DNA from 4 places in the Streptomyces sp. NBC_00989 genome. Region 4 is predicted to be linked to each of the others. Evidence: riboswitches for the same ligand, from Rfam matches in the RefSeq annotation. Region 4 holds a riboswitch; each other region holds the start of a gene.
The links. Region 4 has a riboswitch for cobalamin ahead of OG714_RS35600 (prenyltransferase/squalene oxidase repeat-containing protein). Riboswitches for the same ligand answer to the same signal wherever they lie in the genome.
Positions count from the first base shown of each region.

Region 1: linked by a shared signal. The riboswitch ahead of OG714_RS50505 (ABC transporter substrate-binding protein) and the one ahead of OG714_RS35600 (prenyltransferase/squalene oxidase repeat-containing protein) in region 4 are both predicted to bind cobalamin.
Region 2: linked by a shared signal. The riboswitch ahead of cobN (cobaltochelatase subunit CobN) and the one ahead of OG714_RS35600 (prenyltransferase/squalene oxidase repeat-containing protein) in region 4 are both predicted to bind cobalamin.
Region 3: linked by a shared signal. The riboswitch ahead of metE (5-methyltetrahydropteroyltriglutamate--homocysteine S-methyltransferase) and the one ahead of OG714_RS35600 (prenyltransferase/squalene oxidase repeat-containing protein) in region 4 are both predicted to bind cobalamin.

Region 1 covers NZ_CP108728.1:11,184,465-11,189,832, reverse strand. Annotated here, with positions in the region: gene OG714_RS50525 (nuclear transport factor 2 family protein) at 60-419, shown strand; gene OG714_RS50520 (SDR family NAD(P)-dependent oxidoreductase) at 475-1,254, shown strand; gene OG714_RS50515 (ABC transporter ATP-binding protein) at 1,304-2,122, opposite strand; gene OG714_RS50510 (FecCD family ABC transporter permease) at 2,119-3,132, opposite strand; gene OG714_RS50505 (ABC transporter substrate-binding protein) at 3,129-4,190, opposite strand; cobalamin riboswitch at 4,244-4,457, opposite strand; gene OG714_RS50500 (universal stress protein) at 4,707-5,368, shown strand, end outside.
Region 2 covers NZ_CP108728.1:9,887,059-9,892,426, reverse strand. Annotated here, with positions in the region: gene OG714_RS44510 (superoxide dismutase) at 1-119, opposite strand, end outside; gene OG714_RS44505 (Fur family transcriptional regulator) at 281-700, shown strand; gene cobN (cobaltochelatase subunit CobN) at 862-4,452, opposite strand; cobalamin riboswitch at 4,483-4,629, opposite strand; gene cobG (precorrin-3B synthase) at 4,684-5,368, shown strand, end outside.
Region 3 covers NZ_CP108728.1:2,892,870-2,898,237, forward strand. Annotated here, with positions in the region: gene scpA (methylmalonyl-CoA mutase) at 1-1,139, shown strand, start outside; gene meaB (methylmalonyl Co-A mutase-associated GTPase MeaB) at 1,136-2,128, shown strand; cobalamin riboswitch at 2,227-2,450, shown strand; gene metE (5-methyltetrahydropteroyltriglutamate--homocysteine S-methyltransferase) at 2,588-4,906, shown strand; gene OG714_RS12645 (histidine phosphatase family protein) at 5,011-5,368, shown strand, end outside.
Region 4 covers NZ_CP108728.1:7,956,716-7,962,083, reverse strand. Annotated here, with positions in the region: gene OG714_RS35625 (ATP-binding protein) at 1-168, opposite strand, end outside; gene OG714_RS35620 (PP2C family protein-serine/threonine phosphatase) at 455-1,483, shown strand; gene OG714_RS35615 (alpha/beta fold hydrolase) at 1,515-2,240, opposite strand; gene OG714_RS35610 (helix-turn-helix domain-containing protein) at 2,423-3,292, shown strand; gene OG714_RS35605 (phosphotransferase) at 3,272-3,973, opposite strand; cobalamin riboswitch at 4,033-4,164, shown strand; gene OG714_RS35600 (prenyltransferase/squalene oxidase repeat-containing protein) at 4,259-5,368, shown strand, end outside.

The sequences.
Region 1 (5,368 bases), 3.2 Mb from region 4:
CTTCTACTTTAGCAGTCACACCTCAACCACCTGAACTCGCCACCACCGTAAGGACCGTCATGCGCGACAATCAGCTCCAGGACATCGCCCCGACCACCCTGCCCCCGGCGATCACCCGCTACCTGAACGCACACCGGGCCCACGACACCGCCTCCGCCGTCACCGCGTTCACCCATGACGCCGTGGTGATCGACGACGGAAACACCTACGAGGGCATCACGGCGATCGAGCGGTGGCTGGGGCGAGCCGCTTCCGAATTCACCTACACCATCCGCCTCACGGGCGCCCAGCAGGCCGACGCGACCCACTACGTCGCCACGCACCACCTCGAAGGCGACTTCCCCGGCGGCACGGTCGACCTCCACTACGGGTTCACCCTCCGCGACGGCCTCGTCGAGCGCCTCGTCATCGAACCCTGACCAAGGCCGGAACAACGGGTTCGCCCATCGAGGATCCACCTCCTAAGCTGCCGGAATGATCTCTGGCGACTACCTCACCGAACTCTTCTCGCTCGACGGCCGCGTCGCCGTCGTGACAGGCGGCAGCTCCGGCATCGGCCGGGCCGCTGCCGGGGCGCTCGCGCGGGCGGGGGCCGAGGTGGTCGTAGTGGCGCGCAAGGAACAGGAACTGACCGCCACGGTCGACGAGTTGGTGGCGGAGGGCTGCCGGGCGGCGTGGGTGAGCGGCGATCTGGGCACCCGGGACGGCGTCCGAGCGGCGGCGGAAGCGGCAGCCGAGGTCTTCGGGGAGCCGGACATCCTCGTGAACAGCGCCGGGATCAACCTGCGCCCGCCGATGAGCGAGTTGAGCGAGGACGTCTGGGACACCACGATGGCCCTGAACCTGGAGGCCCCCTACCTCTTGGGCCAGCGCTTCGGTCCCGGCATGGCCGACCGGGGCTTCGGCCGGATCATCCACATCACCTCCCAGCAGGCACACCGGGCGTTCGTACAGAGCGGTGCCTACGGCGTGTCCAAGGGAGCGTTGGAGTCACTGGCCCGCTCGCAGGCCGAGGCCTGGTCGCCGCACGGCGTCACCTGCAACACCCTGGTCCCGGGCTTCGTGATGACACCGCTCAACGAACGACTGTCGTCCGACCCGGAGAAGGTCGCGGCACTCGCCACACGCACACTGGTCGGCCGCAACGGCCTCCCCGAGGACTTCGCGGGCGCGACGGTGTTCCTGGCGAGCCGCGCCTCCGCCTATGTCACCGGGCAGTCGGTGTTCGTGGACGGCGGGTTCTCCGTGCACTAGCCCAACACCGGCTGCGCCTCGGTCAGTTCGATTGGGGAGCCGCCCATCTCTACGGCGCCCCGCTCCCCCGCCGCAGGAAACGGATCACAGGATGCCCGGGGTCATGGCCGATCTCCGCGTCGACCCCGTAGACGTCCTTGATGAGGGTCGGTGTGAGGACGTCGGTCGGGGTGCCCTCGGCGATCGTGCGGCCGGCGTTCAGGACGAGGAGACGGTCGCAGTACATCGCGGCGAGGTTGAGGTCGTGCAGGGCGATGACGGTGGTGACCGGCAGGTCGGCGATCAGGTCGAGCAGGTCCAACTGGTGCTGGATGTCGAGGTGGTTGGTCGGCTCGTCGAGGAGGAGTTCGCGGGGTTCCTGGGCCAACGCCCGGGCGATCTGGGCGCGTTGGCGTTCGCCGCCGGAGAGGGTGTGCCAGGACTGGGCGGCGCGGTCGGCGAGTCCGGCGCGTTCCAGTGCCTCGGTGACGGCGCGGGCGTCGGCGGCCGACGCCGGTGACCAGGCGCGGCGGTGCGGGATGCGGCCGAGGGCGACGACCTCGCGGACGGTCAACTCGGTCTGGGTGTGGGTGTGTTGCTCGACGGTGGCGATACGGCGGGCGGTTGCGCGGCGCCCGACCTCCGGCAACGGGCGGCCGTCCAGCGTGACGACTCCGGCGGAGGCGGGGAGGACGCCGGCGAGCAGGCGCAACAGGGTTGATTTTCCGGACCCGTTGGGGCCGAGGAGGCCGACGGTCTCGCCGGGTCGCAGGACGAGGGTGACGCCGTCGACGATCAGTCGGCCGTCGGTACGGCGGGCGACCCGGTCCGCGTGCAGGCCGGTGTCCGGTGCGAGGGTCCTCATGTCTTCGTGGGCTTGGGTGCTCATGTCTTCCTCCGGCCCCGGTGCAGCACGATCACGAACGCGGGTACGCCGATCAGCGACGTCACCACGCCCACCGGCACCTCCTGGGGATCGACGACGGTACGGGCGAGGGTGTCCACCCACACCAGGAAGACGGCGCCGGTCAGCGCGGTGACCGGCAGCAGTCGTACATGCCCGGAACCGGTCAGCGCGCGGGTGACGTGCGGCAGGACCAGGCCGACGAAGCCGATCGCTCCCGCGCAGCTGACCAGGACGGCGGTGAGCAGTGCCGTGGCGCACAGCAGGATCAGCCGGGCGCGGGCGACGTTCACGCCGAGGCCGGCCGCCGCCTCCTCGCCGAAGGCGAACGCGTCCAGGGTCGTGGCGTGGCCGAGGCAGACGACCAGGACGGCGGCCAACGCGCCGGCGCACAGCAGGACTTGACCCCAGTCCGCGCCGGAGAGCGAGCCGAGCAGCCAGAACAGCACGCCCTTGGTGGTCTCGGCGTCCGCCGAGGTCAGCACGGTGAACGAGGTCAGCGCGGAGAAGAGTTGCATGGCCGCCACGCCGGACAGCACGACCCGGTCCATGCTCGCGCCGAGGCTGTGGCTGAGCAGCATCACCAGCCCGAAGGAGAGCAGCGCACCGACGAAGGCGCCCGCCGACAGCGACACGGCACCGCCGCCCACGCCGAGCACCACGACCGCCACCGCTCCCGTGGAGGCCCCGGAGGAGACGCCGAGCACGAACGGATCCGCCAGCGGATTGCGCAACAGTGACTGCATGACCGCACCGCACAGCGCGAGCCCGGCGCCGCAGACGGCGGCGAGCAGGGTGCGGGGCATGCGCAGGTCCCAGACGATGCCGTCCCGGAGCGGGGCGAGCGTGCTCTCGCCGCCGCCGAGGTGGGACGCGACCGACGCCCACACGTCGGCCGTGGAGATGTCGGCGGGTCCGATGGTCACGGCGAAGGCCACGGAGACCACCAGCGCCGCGAGCCCGCCACCCGTCAACAGCAGGGTGCGGAGGGTCACTTGGCGAGTCCGAAGTCGCGCAGGCCGGCGGCGACCTGCTCGATCCCTTCGACGGTGCGGATGGAGGGGTTCATCGCCTGGCCGCTGAGCAGGATGTACCGCTTCTTCTTGACGGCGGTGAGGTTGCGGGTGGCGGCGTTGGTCTCCAGGAAGTGGATCTTCGCCTTGGCGGTCTCGGCGGTCTGTGACTTGCGGGTCAGATCGCCGAGGACGATGACGTCGGGGTCGCGGTCGGCGACGGTCTCCCAGTTGATCTGGGGCCACTCGTCGTGGGTGTCGGAGAAGGCGTTCTCGGCGCCGACGGTGCGGGTGATGGCGCCGGGGGCGCCGCAGCACCCGGCCAGGTAGGGCGACTGGGAGTTGGCGAACCAGTACATGAGGGAGGTGCCGGAGGCGTCGAGCCCGGTGGTGGCCTTGGTCACCCGCGCCTTCAACCGGGCCACGAGCTTGTCGCCGCGATCCTTCACGCCCATCGCCCGGGACAGGTCGCGTATCTCGCCGTAGACGCTGTCGAGCGTGAGCGGTGTGCTGCGCGAACCGTCGCCGCCACTGTCGTTGTCCTTGCCCGCGCAGTCGGACGGCGAGACGTACGTCGGCACGCCCAGCCTCTCGAACTGTTCGCGGGTGGCGACACCGCCCTTGCCGAGCGTCGAGACGAAGGAGGCGGTGACGAAGTCGGGTTCGGCGTCCAGGACCTTCTCGAAGGAGGGGGCGTTGTCGGCGAGGCGCGGCACGGTCGCGTTCGCCTTCTCCAGGCCCTTGAGCACCGGGTCGGTCCAGGTGGCGGTGCCCGCGATGCGGTCGGCGAGGCCGAGGGAGAGCAGGATCTCGGTGGTCCCCTGGTTGAGGGAGACGACCCGCTTCGGGGCCGACTTCAACGTGACCTTGTTCCCGCAGTTCGTCAGCGTGAGGGGGAAGCCCGCGGCGGACTTCTCCGTCTCGCCGTCGGCGCTGTCGCCGTCGGATCCACCGCACGCGGTGAGCAGCAGGGCGGGCGCTATGAGGAGGGCCGCGGTACGGCGGCGCAGCGGGACGGGGGCGGTACGGATCACGGGCATGCCTTGCCTGTCGGGGCTCGAACGCGGAGCCTGGCCTACGAACTCCCCCTCGCCGAGGGCGAGAAGGCGCCAGCAGGTCTTCGGACTCGGGTTCGTCCGGACGGGGCGCCTTCCCGGCGCGTCACACACCGGCTCCTTCGGCCGGCCCGCGTCGCCCCAGTGGCGTGTAGTGCCCCGCCCGTCCCCCTCACCGCTGCGCGTCAGTTCCGGATTTCCACCGGATTCCCTGGCCTCGGTTGTGGCACGACTGGCCCGCACAACCTATCAAGATCGACCGCCGGCTACCGCCGCGGGGTGCGGGACGAAGGTACGGCTGGGCTGGTGCTGGCCTGTACTGATGCCGCTGTACGAGCCGATCCGGTGCGGTGTCGAGCCGCGCCGCACGAAGCCCGACAGCCTCACCACGGAGCGCCTGCAACACGGACTTTCCTCCGGTTCCGTCCAACCTCTGTGCGGCACGCCCGGCGCGGCGGATCGTGGGACGCCCCGACTCGCCCGCACGGAGGTCCAACGGCCATGTCCCAACTGATCGTTGTCGGTGTCGACGGATCCGCGGACAGTCGCGTCGCGGCCGACTGGGCGGCAAAGGAAGCGGAGTTGCGCGGACTCCCCCTGCGGGTCGTACACGTCTCGACACTCCCCGACGAGCAACTCCTCACCACATGGCCCTACTTGCGCGAACCCTCTCCCGACGCCCTTGTCACATCACTCGCGGAGGACCACCCCGGACTCCGGGCCGAGGGGCTCGATCTCACCGGAGCGATCGTGCCGACGCTGCTCCCCCTCACCTCCCAGGCCGACTGCACGGTCCTCGGGCTGCGCGGTACGGGCGGTTTCGCGGGCCTGGCCCTCGGTTCCGTGGCACACGGGGTCGCCGAGCGCTCCGAGGGGCCGGTGGTCCTGGTGCCGAGCGGGTCGGTCCGCAGCTACCACGGGCGATCACCGTACGGCGTGACGCTCGGCGTCGACGGCGGCGAACCGCCCGGCCCTGTCGTCGACTTCGCCTTCGACGCCGCCCGCCGACGCGACACCGGCCTGCACGTCGTACACGCCTGGCGACTGCCCTCCCCCGCCGAACACTGCATGCCGTACGCGCTGCCGGAGGAGGACCGAGGGCGCTGGGAGGACCAGGAGACGCAACGCTTCTCGGACGCGCTGCGGCCATGGCGGGAGAAGTA
Region 2 (5,368 bases), 1.9 Mb from region 4:
GCACCCTTCACATACGCCGCGTGGTGCTTGTCGTGGTGCAGTTCGACGATCTGCGGGTTGATGACCGGCTCAAGTGCCGCGTAGTCGTACGGAAGCTCCGGGAGCGTGTAAACCGCCATGTCCAACGTCCTCCGACGTTATTGCGAGTGGTATGCAGGTGCACGCTAGCAGCAGGAACGATACCTTGCGGATCAGGCATTGGACCTAGGACTTTCGATGTGTCGCAGGCAGGGGAAGGGCAGTTGATGTGAGCGGGGCCTCTCAGCCAGCACGCCATGACATGACGGCACGGCCGGAACCCCGAGCCTTGCTGCGGCAGCACGGTCTGCGCTGCACTCCGGGCCGGCTGCACGTACTGGCCGTACTGTCGGCGTCGGAGCGCCACCTCTCCACCGCCGAAACGTGTGCCCAACTGGCCCTGACCGGAGAGGTCGTTCACCCCACCACGGTCTACCGGGCGCTGGAAACCCTGACGGCCGTGGGTCTGACGCACGCCGTGCACGCGCCGGGAGCGGTGCGCTACGGCGCGAGCGGGGAGCCGCACCATCACACCGTGTGTCAACGGTGCGGCGACGTGGCGGCGGTCGCGAGCAGGCATCTGACGGCAGCGGCGGGGAAGATCGAGGCGCTGACCGGGCTGCGGCCCGATTCCTCGGGCTCCCTGCTTGTCTACGGCCGGTGCGCCGAGTGCAGCGGGTGACTCGGCGAGGGGGTGCGGAGCGGCGTTTTGGGACAGACGCTGTCAGGCGGGACGGCGCTCCGCACCCGGTGCGTGTCGGCAGTTCCGAGCGTATGAAACCCACCGCCACTTACTGCAATATATATGTTGTTGCGACTAACTCGCAATAACCAACGACGCCGTCACCCCTCGCCTTCCAGATCCCCCTCCGTCTCCAGGTACACCCGCCGCAGCTCCTCCAGCACCGCCGGGTCGGGCTTGGCCCACATCCCGCGCGACTCCGCCTCCAGCAGCCGCTCGGCGATGCCGTGCAGGGCCCAGGGGTTGGCCTGTTGGAGGAACTCACGGTTGGTGGGATCCAGGACGTAGGTCTCGGTGAGCTTGTCGTACATCCAGTCGGCGATCACGCCGGTGGTGGCGTCGTAGCCGAACAAGTAGTCCACGGTGGCGGCGAGTTCGAAGGCGCCCTTGTAGCCGTGGCGGCGCATCGCCTCGATCCACCTGGGGTTGACGACGCGGGCCCGGAAGACCCGGGAGGTCTCCTCGACAAGGGTGCGGGTGCGGACCGTCTCGGGGCGGGTGGAGTCGCCGATGTACGCCTCGGGGGCCGCGCCGCGCAGGGCGCGGACGGTGGCCACCATGCCGCCGTGGTACTGGAAGTAGTCGTCCGAGTCGGCGATGTCGTGTTCGCGGGTGTCCGTGTTCTTCGCCGCGACCGCGATGCGCTTGTAGGCCGTCTCCATCTCCTCGCGAGCCGGGCGGCCGTCGAGTTCGCGGCCGTAGGCGTAGCCGCCCCAGACCGTGTAGACCTCGGCGAGGTCGGCGTCGGTGCGCCAGTCGCGGGAGTCGATGAGCTGGAGCAGGCCGGCGCCGTACGTTCCCGGGCGGGAGCCGAAGATGCGCGTGGTGGCCCGGCGTTCGTCGCCGTGCTCCGCCAACTCGGCCTGGGTGTGCGCCCGTACGTGGTTCGCCTCGGCCGGCTCATCCAGGGAGGCCGCCAGGCGTACGGCGTCGTCCAGGAGCCCGATCGTGTGCGGGAACGCGTCGCGGAAGAAGCCCGAGATACGCAGGGTCACGTCGATGCGCGGGCGTCCCAACTCCTCGTACGGGACGGGCTCCAGGCCGGTCACGCGGCGGGAGGCGTCGTCCCAGACCGGGCGGATGCCCAGCAGGGCCAGTGCCTCCGCCACGTCGTCGCCCGCCGTGCGCATCGCACTCGTGCCCCAGAGGGAGAGACCGACGGAGGTGGGCCACTCGCCGTTGTCCGTGCGGTAGCGCTCCAGCAACGAGTCCGCGAGGGCCTGGCCCGTTTCCCAGGCCAGGCGGGACGGGATGGCCTTGGGGTCGACGGAGTAGAAGTTGCGGCCGGTCGGCAGGACGTTGACCAGGCCGCGCAGGGGTGAGCCGGAGGGGCCGGCGGGGACAAAGCCGCCGTTCAGCGCGTGGACGGTGTGGTCGAGTTCGGCGGTCGTGGCGGCCAGGCGGGGGACGACCTCGCGGGCGGCGAACTCCAGGACGGCGGCGACCTGTTCGCCGTGGTCGGCGGGTACGGCGGCCGGGTCCCAGTCGGCGTCCTCCATCGCCTGGACCAGGGCGCGGGCCTGCTCCTCGGCCGCGTCGGCCGTGGTGCGGGTCGCGGCCGACTCGTCCAGGCCCAGGGCCTCGCGCAGGCCGGGCAGGGCCATGGAGCCGCCCCAGATCTGGCGGGCGCGCAGGACGGCGAGGACCAGGTTGACGCGGTCGGCACCTGCGGGCGGGGTGCCGAGGACGTGCAGGCCGTCGCGGATCTGGGCGTCCTTCACCTCGCACAGCCAGCCGTCGACGTGGAGCAGGAAGTCGTCGAAGCCGTCGTCGTCGGGGCGGTCAGCGAGGCCGAGGTCGTGGTCGAGTTTCGCGGCCTGGATGAGGGTCCAGATCTGGGCGCGGATCGCGGGGAGTTTCGCCGGGTCCATGGCGGCGATCTGGGCGTGCTCGTCGAGGAGTTGCTCCAGGCGCGCGATGTCGCCGTAGGAGTCGGCACGGGCCATGGGCGGGATGAGGTGGTCGACGAGGGTGGCGTGCACGCGGCGCTTGGCCTGGGTGCCCTCGCCGGGGTCGTTGACCAGGAAGGGGTAGACCAGCGGGAGGTCGCCGAGGGTCGCGTCGGGACCGCAGGCGGCGGACAGGCCGGCGTTCTTGCCGGGCAGCCACTCCAGGTTGCCGTGCTTGCCGAGGTGGATCATCGCGTCGGCGCCGAATCCGCCCTCCGACCGCGCGGCGGCGATCCAGCGGTAGGCGGCCAAGTAGTGGTGGGAGGGCGGCAGATCGGGGTCGTGGTAGATCGCGATCGGGTTCTCACCGAAGCCGCGCGGCGGCTGGATGAGGATGAGCAGATTACCGAAACGGAGGGCGGCCAGGACGATGTCGCCCTCCGGGTTGCGGCTGCGGTCGACGAACATCTCGCCCGGTGCCGGGCCCCAGTGCTCCTCGACGGCGGCCCGCAGCTTTTCGGGGAGCGTGGCGTACCAGCGCCTGTAGTCGGCGGCCGTGACGCGGACCGGATTGCGGGCCAGCTGCTCCTCGGTCAGCCAGTCCTGGTCGTGACCACCCGCGTCGATGAGCGCGCGGATCAGCTCGTCGCCGTCGCCGGAGACCAGGCCGGGGATGTCCTGTGCCGGGCCGAAGTCGTAGCCCTCGGCCCGGAGTCGGCGCAGCAGCGCCACCGCGCTGGCCGGGGTGTCGAGGCCGACCGCGTTGCCGATACGGGAGTGCTTGGTCGGGTAGGCGGAGAGGACGAGCGCGAGGCGCTTGCCGGCGTTCGGGATGTGGCGAAGTCGGGCGTGGCGTACGGCGATTCCGGCGACGCGGGCCGCGCGCTCGGGGTCGGCGACATAGGCCGGGAGTCCGTCGGCGTCGATCTCCTTGAAGGAGAAGGGGACGGTGATGAGGCGGCCGTCGAACTCCGGTACGGCGATCTGGCTCGCGGCGTCGAGCGGGGAGACACCGTCGTCGTTCGCGTCCCAGTCGGCGCGGGAGGAGGCGAGGCAGAGCGCCTGGAGGATCGGCACGTCGAGGCCGGTCAGGGCGCCCGCGTCCCAGGACTCGTCGTCACCGCCCGCCGACGCCTCGGCCGGCTTCGTACCGCCCGCCGCGAGGACCGTCGTCACGATCGCGTCGGCCGCCCGCAGTTCGTCGATCAGCTCGGGTTCGGGGGCCCGGAGCGAGGCGACGTACAGCGGGAGCGCCCGGCCGCCCGCCACCTCCACGGCGTCGCACAGGGCGGCGATGAAGGCGGTGTTCCCGCTCATGTGGTGGGCGCGGTAGTAGAGCACGGCGATGGTCGGGCCATCCGGCGTGCGCGCCGTGCGCTCCAGTGGACCCCAGGTCGGGGCGGGCGCGGGCGCCTCGAAGCCGTGGCCGGTCAGCAGGACCGTGTCCGACAGGAACCGGGCGAGCTGGGCGAGGTTGGCCGGGCCGCCGTGCGCGAGGTAGGCGTGGGCCTCGGCGGCGATGCCAATGGGGACCGTGGAGGCGGCCATCAGCTGGGCGTCGGGGGCCTGTTCACCGGTGAGGACGACGACCGGGCGGCCGTCCGCGAGGAGCAGATCGAGGCCGTCCTGCCAGGCGCGCAGGCCGCCGAGGAGGCGTACGACGACCAGGTCCACGCCGTCGAGCAGGGACGGGAGTTCGTCGAGGGCGAGGCGGGAGGGATTGGCGAACCTGTACGGCACCGGGCCGTCGGCAGCGCGGGCGCTGAGCAGGTCGGTGTCGGACGTCGACAGCAGCAGGATCATGCTTCGTCGGCCTTCCTCGGGGTGTCCGCGCCCCGGGCGGTGTCTGACGGCGGGAGTTCCTGGCTCACCCGACCCTCTCGGGGCGGATTCACAGTGGCGGGACCGCGCCGGATTCGCACCGGGCTTCCTCCCCTGTCGCCGTCGTGGCGATGGCGGACCGGATGATCCACCACGGAGCATAGTAAGGGTCACCGGAAGAGGGCGGGGCATACATTCGATGTGATCGTGGGTATGCTCGCCGCCATGTCCACGGCTGCTCTCCATCCGTCGTCCCAGGCCACAGCGGTCTCACGGGACCGCGGCGACGCCTGCCCGGGGTCGCTGCGGCTGCACTTCGCGGACGACGGCGCACTGGCCCGTATCCGTGTTCCCGGTGGCGTGCTGACCGTCCGGCAGGCGGAGGCGCTCTCCGACGCGGCGGAGCGGCTGGGCGACGGCGAGCTGCACCTCACCTCGCGCGGCAACGTGCAACTGCGGGGGCTGGGCGAGGGATGCGGCACGGAGCTGGCCGGACTGCTGGACGCGGCCGGACTGCTCCCCTCGCACGGCCACGAACGGATTCGCAACATCGTCGCCTCGCCCTTGTCCGGTCTCGACGGGGGCGGCCTACGAGACGTACAGGACTGGCTGGCGGGCCTGGACGCCGAGTTGTGCGCGAGCGAGGCGGCGCAGGCACTGTCGGGACGCTTCCTGTTCGCAGTCGACGACGGACGCGGAGACGTGGCCGGACTCGGTGCCGACGTGACGCTGCGGGCGACGGCCGACGACGGTGCTCAGCTCGGTCTCGGCGCAGCCGACGAGACGCTGCGCATATCCGCCAAGGACGCTCCCCGCGCCGCCCTGATCGCCGCGGCGGTGTTCCTGGAAGCGGCACGGGCGAGCGGGACGCGCGCCTGGCGGGTGACCGAACTCCCGG
Region 3 (5,368 bases), 5.1 Mb from region 4:
CGCGCACCTGCGTGGAGGCGATGGCGGCGACGCAGGGCCACACCCAGTCGCTGCACACCAACGCCCTGGACGAAGCCCTCGCGTTGCCCACCGACTTCTCGGCGCGCATCGCCCGCAACACCCAGCTCCTGATCCAGCAGGAGTCCGGCACGACCCGCGCGATCGACCCGTGGGGCGGCAGCGCGTACGTCGAGAAGCTGACCTACGACCTCGCGCGCCGGGCCTGGCAGCACATCGAGGAGGTCGAGGCGGCGGGCGGCATGGCCAAGGCCATCGACGCGGGCATCCCCAAGCTGCGCATCGAGGAGGCCGCGGCCCGCACCCAGGCCCGCATCGACTCCGGCCGCCAGCCGGTCATCGGCGTCAACAAGTACCGCGTGGAGACCGACGAGGAGATCGACGTCCTCAAGGTCGACAACTCCTCCGTCCGCACCCAACAGATCGAGAAACTACGGCGGTTGCGCGCCGAGCGCGACGAACAGGCCACCCAGGACGCGCTGCACGCCCTCACCCGGGCCGCCGAAAGCACCGGCAACCTCCTGGAGCTGGCGGTGAACGCGGCCCGCGCCAAGGCGACGGTCGGCGAGATCTCCGACGCGCTGGAGAAGGTGTACGGGCGGCACGCGAGCCAGATCCGTACGATCTCCGGTGTGTACCGCACCGAAGCCGGCGACTCCCCGTCCGTCGAGCGCACCCGCACCCTCGTGGCCGAGTTCGAGGAGTCCGAGGGCCGCCGCCCCCGCATCCTGGTCGCCAAGATGGGCCAGGACGGCCACGACCGCGGCCAGAAGGTGATCGCCACCGCGTTCGCCGACCTCGGCTTCGACGTCGACGTCGGCCCCCTCTTCCAGACCCCCGGCGAGGTGGCCCGCCAGGCCGTCGAGGCGGACGTGCACATCGTCGGCGTCTCCTCGCTCGCCGCCGGACACCTCACCCTCGTACCGGCGTTGAAGGAGTCCCTCGCCGCGGAGGGCCGCGAGGACATCATGATCGTGGTCGGCGGAGTCATCCCGCCCCAGGACGTCCCCACCCTCCTGGAGATGGGCGCGGCGGCCGTGTTCCCGCCCGGGACGGTGATCCCGGACGCGGCCTACGACCTGGTGCAGCGACTGGCCACCGACCTCGGGCACGCCCTGTGATCGAGGTCGACACCTATGTGAAGGGCGTGCTCGACGGGAAGCGGGCCCTGGTGGCCCGCGCCATCACCCTCGTCGAGTCGACCAAGCCCCAACACCGGGTCATGGCCCAGGAGTTGCTGACCGAACTCCTCCCGCACAGCGGCCAGGCCCGCCGGATCGGCATCAGCGGCGTACCGGGCGTCGGCAAGTCGACGTTCATCGACGCGTTCGGCACGCTGCTGACCTCGCAGGGCTTCCGGGTCGCGGTACTGGCCGTGGACCCGTCGTCGACCCGCACGGGCGGCTCGATCCTCGGCGACAAGACCCGCATGGAACGCCTGGCCGTGGACCCGGCGGCCTTCGTACGTCCCTCCCCCACCGCCGGCACGCTGGGCGGCGTCGCGAAGGCGACCCGCGAGTCGATCGTGGTGATGGAGGCGGCGGGCTACGACGTCGTCCTCGTCGAGACGGTAGGCGTGGGCCAGTCGGAGACGGCGGTCGCGAACATGGTCGACTCCTTCCTGCTGCTGACCCTGGCCCGCACCGGCGACCAGCTACAGGGCATCAAGAAGGGCGTCCTGGAGCTGGCTGACGTCATCGCCGTCAACAAGGCGGACGGCCCACACGAGCGCGACGCGAAGAGCGCGGCACGTGAACTGGCGGGCGCACTACGGCTGATGCATCCCGCCGACGCCGCCTGGACCCCACCGGTACTGAGTTGCAGCGCGCGCGAGGGAACGGGCCTGGACACGGTCTGGGAGCGCCTCGAACAACACCGTTCACTGCTGGACTCCACGGGCCGCCTGGCCGCGAAGCGCAGCGAGCAGCAGGTGGACTGGACCTGGACTATGGTCCGAGAAGAACTCCTGGGCCGCCTGCACGCCGACCCGACGGTCCGCGCCCTGGCCCCGGACCTAGAACGCCAGGTACGAGAGGGCGAGTTGACAGCAACCCTGGCGGCCGAGGAAATCCTGCGAGCCTTCGAATCCCGGCAAGCTGACATGCCCTAGGGGCGCGAGGCTGTATCGATTTGCGGCTCCGCCGCGTGGGCGCGACCAGCCCCCACCGGCCCGCACCCAAAAATCGACGCACAAGACCCCCACCCCGTAGGCTGGCTAACGCAGCTGGTTCGCCCCGTCAGCCAGACGGACGCGTCGCAAGAGGGAACCCGGTGAGATTCCGGGACTGCCCCGCAGCGGTAAGCGGGAACGACCGCCGTCATACGCACTGGGCCCACACAGGACCTGGGAAGCGACGGCCAGTAGGTGACCTCCGGTTCACAGGAGGCCGTGCCCGCAAGTCCGAAGACCTGCCACCTGCCCGCACGCGAAGCATTCGCGTGCGGAATCCCGGTGACCTCGTGGGCGGGTCGGCGTACATACGGGCGGTCACCATCCCCCGGTCTACGAACCTTCGCACTCACGTCCCGACACCGGGATCCAGGGAGATATCTCGCGAAGGAGATTTCCGTGACAGCGAAGTCCGCAGCCGCGGCAGCACGGTCCACCGTGTACGGCTACCCCCGCCAGGGCAGGGGCCGTGAACTGAAGAAGGCCATCGAGGGGTACTGGAAGGGCCGCGTCGACGCCGACGCCCTCCGGACCACCGCCGCCGAACTGCGCCGCACGAACTGGCGGCAGCTCGCCGAGGCCGGCATCCACGAGGTACCGACCGGCGACTTCTCGTACTACGACCACGTCCTCGACACCACCGCCATGGTCGGCGCGATCCCCGAACGCCACCGCGCCGCCGCCGAACTCGACGCGCTGGACGGGTACTTCGCGATGGCGCGCGGCACGCAGGACGTGGCGCCGCTGGAGATGACGAAGTGGTTCGACACCAACTACCACTACCTCGTGCCGGAGTTGGGCCCGGACACCGTCTTCACCACCGACTCCACCAAGCAGGTCGCGGAGTTGAGGGAGGCCCTCGCCCTGGGCCTGACCGCCCGCCCCGTCCTGGTCGGCCCGGTCACCTACCTCCTGCTCGCCAAGCCCGCACCCGGGGTGCCCGCGGACTTCGAACCGCTGACCCTGCTGGACCGGTTGCTGCCCGTGTACGCCGAGGTCCTCGCCGACCTGCGCGCGGCGGGCGCGGAGTGGGTGCAGCTCGACGAGCCCGCCCTGGTCCAGGACCGCACCCCGGCCGAACTGAACGCCACCACCCGCGCCTACCGCGACCTCGGCGCCCTCACCGACCGGCCGAAGCTGCTGATCGCCTCCTACTTCGACCGGCTCGGCGACGCGCTGCCGGTGCTGGCGAAGGCGCCGGTGGAGGGCCTCGCCCTGGACTTCACCGAGTCCGCCGCCGCCAACCTGGATGCCCTCGCCGCGGTGGGCGGGCTGCCTGGCAAGCGGCTGGTCGCCGGTGTCGTCAACGGCCGCAACGTCTGGGTCAACGACCTCACCAAGTCCCTTGCCACACTGGGCACGTTGCTCGGTCTCGCCGACCGGGTCGACGTGGCCGCCTCCTGCTCGCTCCTCCATGTGCCGCTCGACGCCGCCGCCGAGCGGGACATCGAGCCGCAGATCCTGCGCTGGCTCGCGTTCGCGCGGCAGAAGACGGGCGAAATCGTCACGCTCGCCAAGGGCCTGGCCCAGGGCACCGACACGATCGCCGCCGAACTCGCGGCGAACCGCGCCGACTTGGCCTCCCGCTCCGGTTCGGCACTCACCAGTGACCCCGCCGTACGGGCCCGGGCCGCCGCCGTCACGGACGCCGACGCCCGCCGCTCCCAGCCGTACGACGAGCGGACCACGGCACAGCGCGCGCACCTCGGGCTGCCGCCGCTGCCGACGACCACGATCGGCTCGTTCCCGCAGACCGTCGAACTGCGCACCGCGCGGGCCGACTTGAGGGCGCGGCGGATCGACGCGGCCGGTTACGAGGAGCGGATCAAGGCCGAGATCCAGGAGGTGATCTCGTTCCAGGAGAAGACGGGCCTGGACGTCCTCGTGCACGGCGAGCCCGAACGCAACGACATGGTCCAGTACTTCGCCGAGCAGCTCACGGGATATCTCGCCACGCAGCACGGCTGGGTCCAGTCCTACGGCACCCGTTACGTCCGCCCGCCGATCCTGGCCGGCGACATCTCCCGCCCGGAACCGATGACGGTGCGCTGGACGACGTACGCCCAGTCGCTCACCGGCCGTCCGGTCAAGGGCATGCTCACCGGGCCGGTCACCATGCTCGCCTGGTCCTTCGTCCGTGACGACCAGCCGCTCGGCGACACCGCACGGCAGGTCGCCCTGGCCCTGCGCGACGAGGTCAACGACCTTGAGGTAGCGGGGACTTCGGTCATCCAGGTCGACGAACCCGCGCTGCGCGAAACCCTTCCGCTGCGTGCGGCGGACCGGGAGGCGTATCTCGCCTGGGCCACCGAGGCGTTCCGGCTGACCACCGCCGGCGTCCGTCCGGAGACGCAGGTCCACACGCACATGTGCTACGCCGAGTTCGGCGACATCGTGCAGGCCATCGACGACCTCGACGCGGACGTCATCAGCCTGGAGGCGGCCCGCTCGCACATGCAGGTCGCGCGCGAACTGGCCGAGCACGGTTATCCGCGCGAGGCGGGACCGGGTGTCTACGACATCCACTCCCCGCGCGTACCGGGCACGGCCGAGGCAGCGGCCTTGCTGCGCAAGGGACTTGAGGCCATCCCGGCGGAGCGGTTGTGGGTCAACCCGGACTGCGGCCTGAAGACCCGGGGCTGGCCCGAGACCCGCGCGTCCCTGGAGAACCTGGTCGCCGCGGCCCGCACGGTCCGTGCGGAGCTGACCGGTTCCTGACCCGTTGGCGGGGGCGGCTGGGAGGAACACCCTCCCGGCCGCCCCCGCCGTCGGATGCGCGGGAGACGATGTCCTCCCATGGCCCTAGGAACGGGAGCGACCGAGTGACCAGCCGCATCACCTTGATCTCGCCGGCGATGAACCGGTCCCTGCGGGAGACCCGGTTCGACGACGGCAGCCCGCTCGATCCGAGCGGTGCGGCCCGCGCCGAGTCCGCCGCGCGGTCGCTCCGCTCGGCTGACCGGGTGCTGGTCTCGCCCACTGTGCGGTGCCGGGAGACGGCGTCCGCGCTGGGCCTCCCGGCCGTAGCGGAGCGGGAGTTGGCGGGGCTGGACATGGGGCGCTGGCGGGGGCTGACCCTCGACGAGGTGATGGCTCGGGAGCCGGACGCGGTGATGGGCTGGCTGACGGATCCGGACGCGGTGCCTCATGGCGGGGAGTCCGTGCGGGGGCTCTGCGAGC
Region 4 (5,368 bases):
GCCGACCCCGCCGACCCCGACCACGCTCACCAGCCGGGCCGCCGGACCGGCGCCCGGGTCCAACACTGCCTGGAGCAGGGCGAGTTCGGCGCGCCGCCCGACGAAACTGTGGGTCTCGGGCGGCAGATTCCCGAGGTTCCCGGGGTTCGGGTGAGTCGTGTCCGGCACGAGGCCCAGTGTGTCCGTACGCCACCGGCTCCACGCGCGTGTCCCGGAACGCGGTCCACGGCTGCCCACAACAGTCGCAACACCCCCGAAATCGCCGTACTTCATGACCACTTGCAGCCCTGTTCCGACGCGTCGTGATCGAGAGGTGATCAACTCCCGGTTGGCGCGGGTGGGGAGACGGAATTTCGGCGATCGTCGTGGCGTGAACGCGATGGATGGAGGACGCCGATTCCGTGGGGCACGGTCGGGAGTCCGCAGGGCACCGGCCGGATTTCTCGCGGGCCCGGTGGGTTTTCTCGTCGCGCCCGTCGGGTGTCTGCTGGCGGCCGCGCCGGGACTGTTGATCGGGCGGGTGCAGCCGATCCTGCCGCTGCTGGCGATCGGGCCGTTGATGGCCGCGACGTTCCTGGGTGCCCGGCGTACGTTCTTCGTCAGTTGCTGGACGGTCCTGCTCGCGCTCGCGGCGGGGCTCGGCGCCGGGACGCAGGTGAGCGCCGGGTTCGCCGTCCGCTGGGGCGGGCTGCTGCTGGGGTGCGCGTGCAGCGTGTACGCGGCCTGGCAGCGCGGCCGGCTGCGCGAACGGCTCGCGGAGGCACGGGAGGTGGCCCGGATCACCCAGGAGGCGATCCTGCGGCCGGTGTCCCGCACCCTGTCCGGCACCCATGTCTCCACCCGCTACCACTGCGCGAGCCGTGAGTCGTCGGTCGGCGGCGACCTGTACGACCTCGCGGTGACGCCGTACGGCCTGCGTGTTCTGGTCGGTGACGCGCGCGGGCACGGGCTCGACGCGCTGCGCACGGCGTCCGACACGGTCACCGCGTTCCGCGAACTCGCTTACACGGCACCGGACTTGACGGCCATCGCGCGGGCGCTGGACGCCCGCCTCGCCCCCCGCCTCGCCCCCGAGGACTTCGTCACGGCGGTGCTGGTGGAGTTCGGCCCGGGTGAGGTGCGGCTGGTCAACTGCGGTCACCCGGCGCCCCTGCGCTCCGGCCAGCGTCTGGAACTCCTCGAACCCCGGGTCCCCGCCCTGCCGTTGGGCCTGCACCCGGACCCGCGCCAGTACCGGGTCCGCCTCCAGCCCGGCGACCGACTCCTCCTCTACACGGACGGCCTCACCGAGTCCCGCGCACCGGACGGCACCCCGTTCGCCCTCCTCACCGAGTCCGCGACGGCGCTGAGCGAAGCGACGCCGGACGCGGCACTGCACGCGCTGTACGAGCGGCTGCTCGCCCACACCGGCGGGCCGCCCACCGACGACCTGGCACTCGTCCTGTGCCAGCCGACGGCGGTGACCGCGCGGGTGCGGGTCTGAGGCCCGGCTTTCTCAGCCCAACCTGACTTTTTCAGCCCAACTTGAGGAGAAGCCCGGCGAGTTCGGCCGGTTTGGTGATCATGCAGTCGTGGCCGGCCTCCAGTTCCCACACCTGGGCCGGGGTGCCGTTGGGCTGGATCGCGGGGACGGGCCGCCGCTCGAACCCTTCCGGCTCACTGCCCACGCAGTGGATGTGGGTGCGGGGGATCGCGTGCGCGGCGGGGTTGTCGAGCCGGACCGGTTGCTGGAGGCACAGCGCCGACTGGTCCGAGACCATCGTGCGCAGCCAGGCCACGTCCGCCGGATCGGTGACCCCGAACAGGCCACCGGGCGGCGGGAGTTCGGGCAGCGGGGGAATCCGCCAGGGGGTGTCGGACCGCGCGGCCAGGTCGATGAGGACCTGGGTCACGGGCATGATGTCGGTCGCGCGCTCGCCGTCCACCGGGACCATCGCGTCCAGGTGGACGAGTTGGGCGATCCGGTCCGGGAGCCTGTTGGCCGCGCCCGAGACGACCAGCCCGGCGTAACTGTGCCCCACGAGGACCACGTCCGTGAGGTCCTCCTCGGTGATCAGAGCGACGACGTCGTCGACGTGGGTGTCGAGCCCCACGTCGGGGCCGAGCAGATGCGCCTTGTCGCCGTGCCCGGTGAGGGACGGGGCGAGCACCCGGTGCCCGGCCGCCGTCAGCAGCGGGACCACCCGCTCCCAGGCCTGCCCGCTGTGCCAGGCGCCGTGTACCAGCAGATACGTGGACATGACTGTGCTCCTCGGTGAGGTGACGGGGGTTGCCGGGCCGTGGTGGCCGACGCGCTGATCGGCACGCACCCGACCGGCCACCGACGACGCTGCCGCCCGGCCCGCGCCCCAGCCAGGGCCCCGCCGACCCTGGGGGTGACAGGACCAGGCAGCTCCCCGCCCGGCCGATCTACAGTGCGGAGATGGCCGACGAACCGAACCCGCTGGGCGAGTACGTGCGCGCCCGCCGCGAACTCGTCACCCCCGACCAGGCGGGCATCCCCGCCTTCGGGGTGCGCCGCGTGCCGGGCCTGCGCCGCGAGGAGGTCGCGATGCTCGCCGGCATCAGCGCCGACTACTACCTGCGCCTGGAACAGGGCCGCGACCGCAACCCCTCCGTGCAGGTCCTGGAGTCCATAGCCCGCGTGCTGCGGCTGGACGACGACGCGACGGCCCACCTCCTGCGCCTGGGCGCCGACAAGCCCCGCCGACACCGCACCAGGCCCCGCCCCCGGAAGGAAGCCGTCCCGCCGGGCATCACCAGACTCATCGCGACGCTCCCCCTCCCCGCCCTGGTGGAGGGCCGCTACTTCGACGTCCTGGCCGCCAACTCCCTGGCGACCGCGCTCTCCCCCCGCTTCACGGCGGGAGCCAATCGGCTGCGGTCCCTGTTCCTCGACCCGGCCGAGCAGGCGCTGTACCCGTACTGGGAGAGCGCCGCCGGAGGCATGGTCGCCGGTTTCCGCGAGTCGGTCGGCACCGACACCGACGACCCTCGTTTCATCGAGCTGGTCGGCGAACTCTCCCTGGCCAGCCCCCTGTTCAGCCGTCTCTGGGCCCGCCACGACGTCCAGGCCTGCGAAGCCGCCCCCAAGCACATCGCCCACCCCCAGGTCGGCGGCCTCCAGCTGAACCGTGAACGCCTGAGCATCGACGGCGCCCCGGGCCGGACCCTCGTCATCTACCACCCGGACCCCGGCACGGACAGCGCCGACAAACTCGCCCTCCTGGCCTCCGCCCTCCAGCCCCCGGCGGACGCCCCCAGCGCCCGCCTACGGCAGCGGCGCGACTGACCTGACCAACTCCTCGGCCTCACCGAGCAGTTCGACCTCACGCACACTCATGGTCGGATTCAGCGCCCGCCTCCGCCGCGCTTCCGCCAGGCCCTCCCCCGTGAGCCCGGAAGGATCGGCGAGCAGCGAGACGAGCAGCGCGCGGGCCGGTTCGGCGACCGGCTGATCGTCGTCCACGGCGACCTGGGCGAGGATGATCGCGGAGAGCCCCCAGTCCAGCCCGGGATCGCCGTCCTCCGCGGTGCCCCAGTCGATGACGCGGGGCCCGTCCGGGGTGAGGAGCACGTTCTCCGGGTGGAGGTCGAGGTGCAGCACCCGGGTGCCGGGTCGCCGGCCGGGGACGGCGTGCAACCGCCGTAGCAGAGAGGCGAGTACGGTCCCCGCCTCCCGCACGTCGATCGTGCCCGCGACGAGCGCCTCCAGCATGGTGGGCCCGGTCAGCCGCTCCATCACGAGATCGGTGCGTGAGGTACGCGAGGCGCGCGACGCGTCTGAGGCGCCCGCGTCCCCCATCCGCACCCGGGGCACGGGATAGCCGTGCGCCCGCACATGTTCCATCACCGCGCCCTCGGCCGCCGCGTCCCCCCAGTCCTCCCGGTTGCGGCGCAGCACCCACGCCTCGTCGATCTCGTACACGTCGGCGGTACGGCCGGAGCCGATCAGCTTCCCCGTCGCTGGCATGGCCAGAACCTACCGGGGACGGCGGTCCGGGCAACCCCCGCACACAGCGTGCGCCCAGGTTGGCCGTACAGTGGCCGGGTCGTCATCACACCCGTACGGGGGGAAGCCGGTGCAATTCCGGCGCTGACCCGCAACCGTGATCCGGTCCGTCAGGGCCGGTGAGCCGGACCGCCCCGCACGGCACGTGACCGGCTCACACGCACCGTCGAGGAATACGGAGCCGAGCCGCCCGGGGGTGTTCCCGTGCGCTGCCGTGCTCCCCCTAGGGGAAGGCACCCGCCGATCATGAACGTCCGCCGCAGCGCCGCGGTCCTGGCCGCCACCATCACCGTCACCGTGATCGCCGCCACACCCGCCGTCGCCGCCGGTCCGTCACCCTCGCCGTCCGCGGCGATACCCACCGGGCTCTACGGCACCTCGGATCCGGCCTACGACGGCGTCTGGCGCCAGTCCCTCGCCCTGCTCGCGCAGAATGCCGTGGGCGTGGAGCCCGCCGACGAGGCGGTGACGTGGCTGCTCGGCCAGCAGTGCGCCGACGGCGCCTTCGCGGCCTTCCGCGCGAACCCCGCCAAGGCCTGTGACGCCAAGGTCATGGTCGACACCAACAGCACGGCCGCCGCCGTACAGGCTCTCGCGAACGACAGCCGCGGCGACGCGGCCGTCACCAAGGCCGTCACGTGGCTGAAGTCCGTCGAGAACCCGGACGGCGGCTGGGGCTACTCCCCCGGTGGGGCCAGCGACGCGAACTCCACCTCCGTCGTCATCGGCGCCCTCGCGGACGCCGGGGTGACCGTGCCGAACCTCCGGAAGAACGGCAAGTCCCCCTACGACGCGCTGCGGAAGCTCGCGCTGCCCTGCGACGCGGGCACGGACGCGGGCGCCTTCGCGTACCAGCCCGACAAGAAGGGCAAGCTCGTGGCCAACGCGGACGCGACCGCCGCGGCCGTGCTCGGCCTGTACGGCGAGTCGCTGGCCGGAAGCCCGCAGGACGACGCCGAGTCGCCTGCGACGTGCGAGAAGTCCGGGGACGATCCCGAGCAGCCGGCGGACAACGGCGCCGCGTGGCTCGCCGAGTCCATGGCGAAGAGCGGCCACTTGACCACCTCGCTCCCCGGCGCCAAGCCCCAGCCCGACTACGGGAACACGGCCGACGCGATCGTCGCCCTGTCGTCCCTCGGCCTGCACGACCAGGCCGCCAAGCCCCTGCACTGGCTGGAGACCCACTCCAAGTCGTGGGCCGCGCAAGGCGGTCCGGCCGCCTACGCCCAGCTCGTCTTCGTGGCGACCACCGCGAAGGGCGCCGACGTCCACGACTTCGGCGGCCAGAACCTCGTCACGCTGCTGAACGCGACCGGCCCGGCCCCCAAGCGCATCGACGAGCAGCCCACGGCCGGC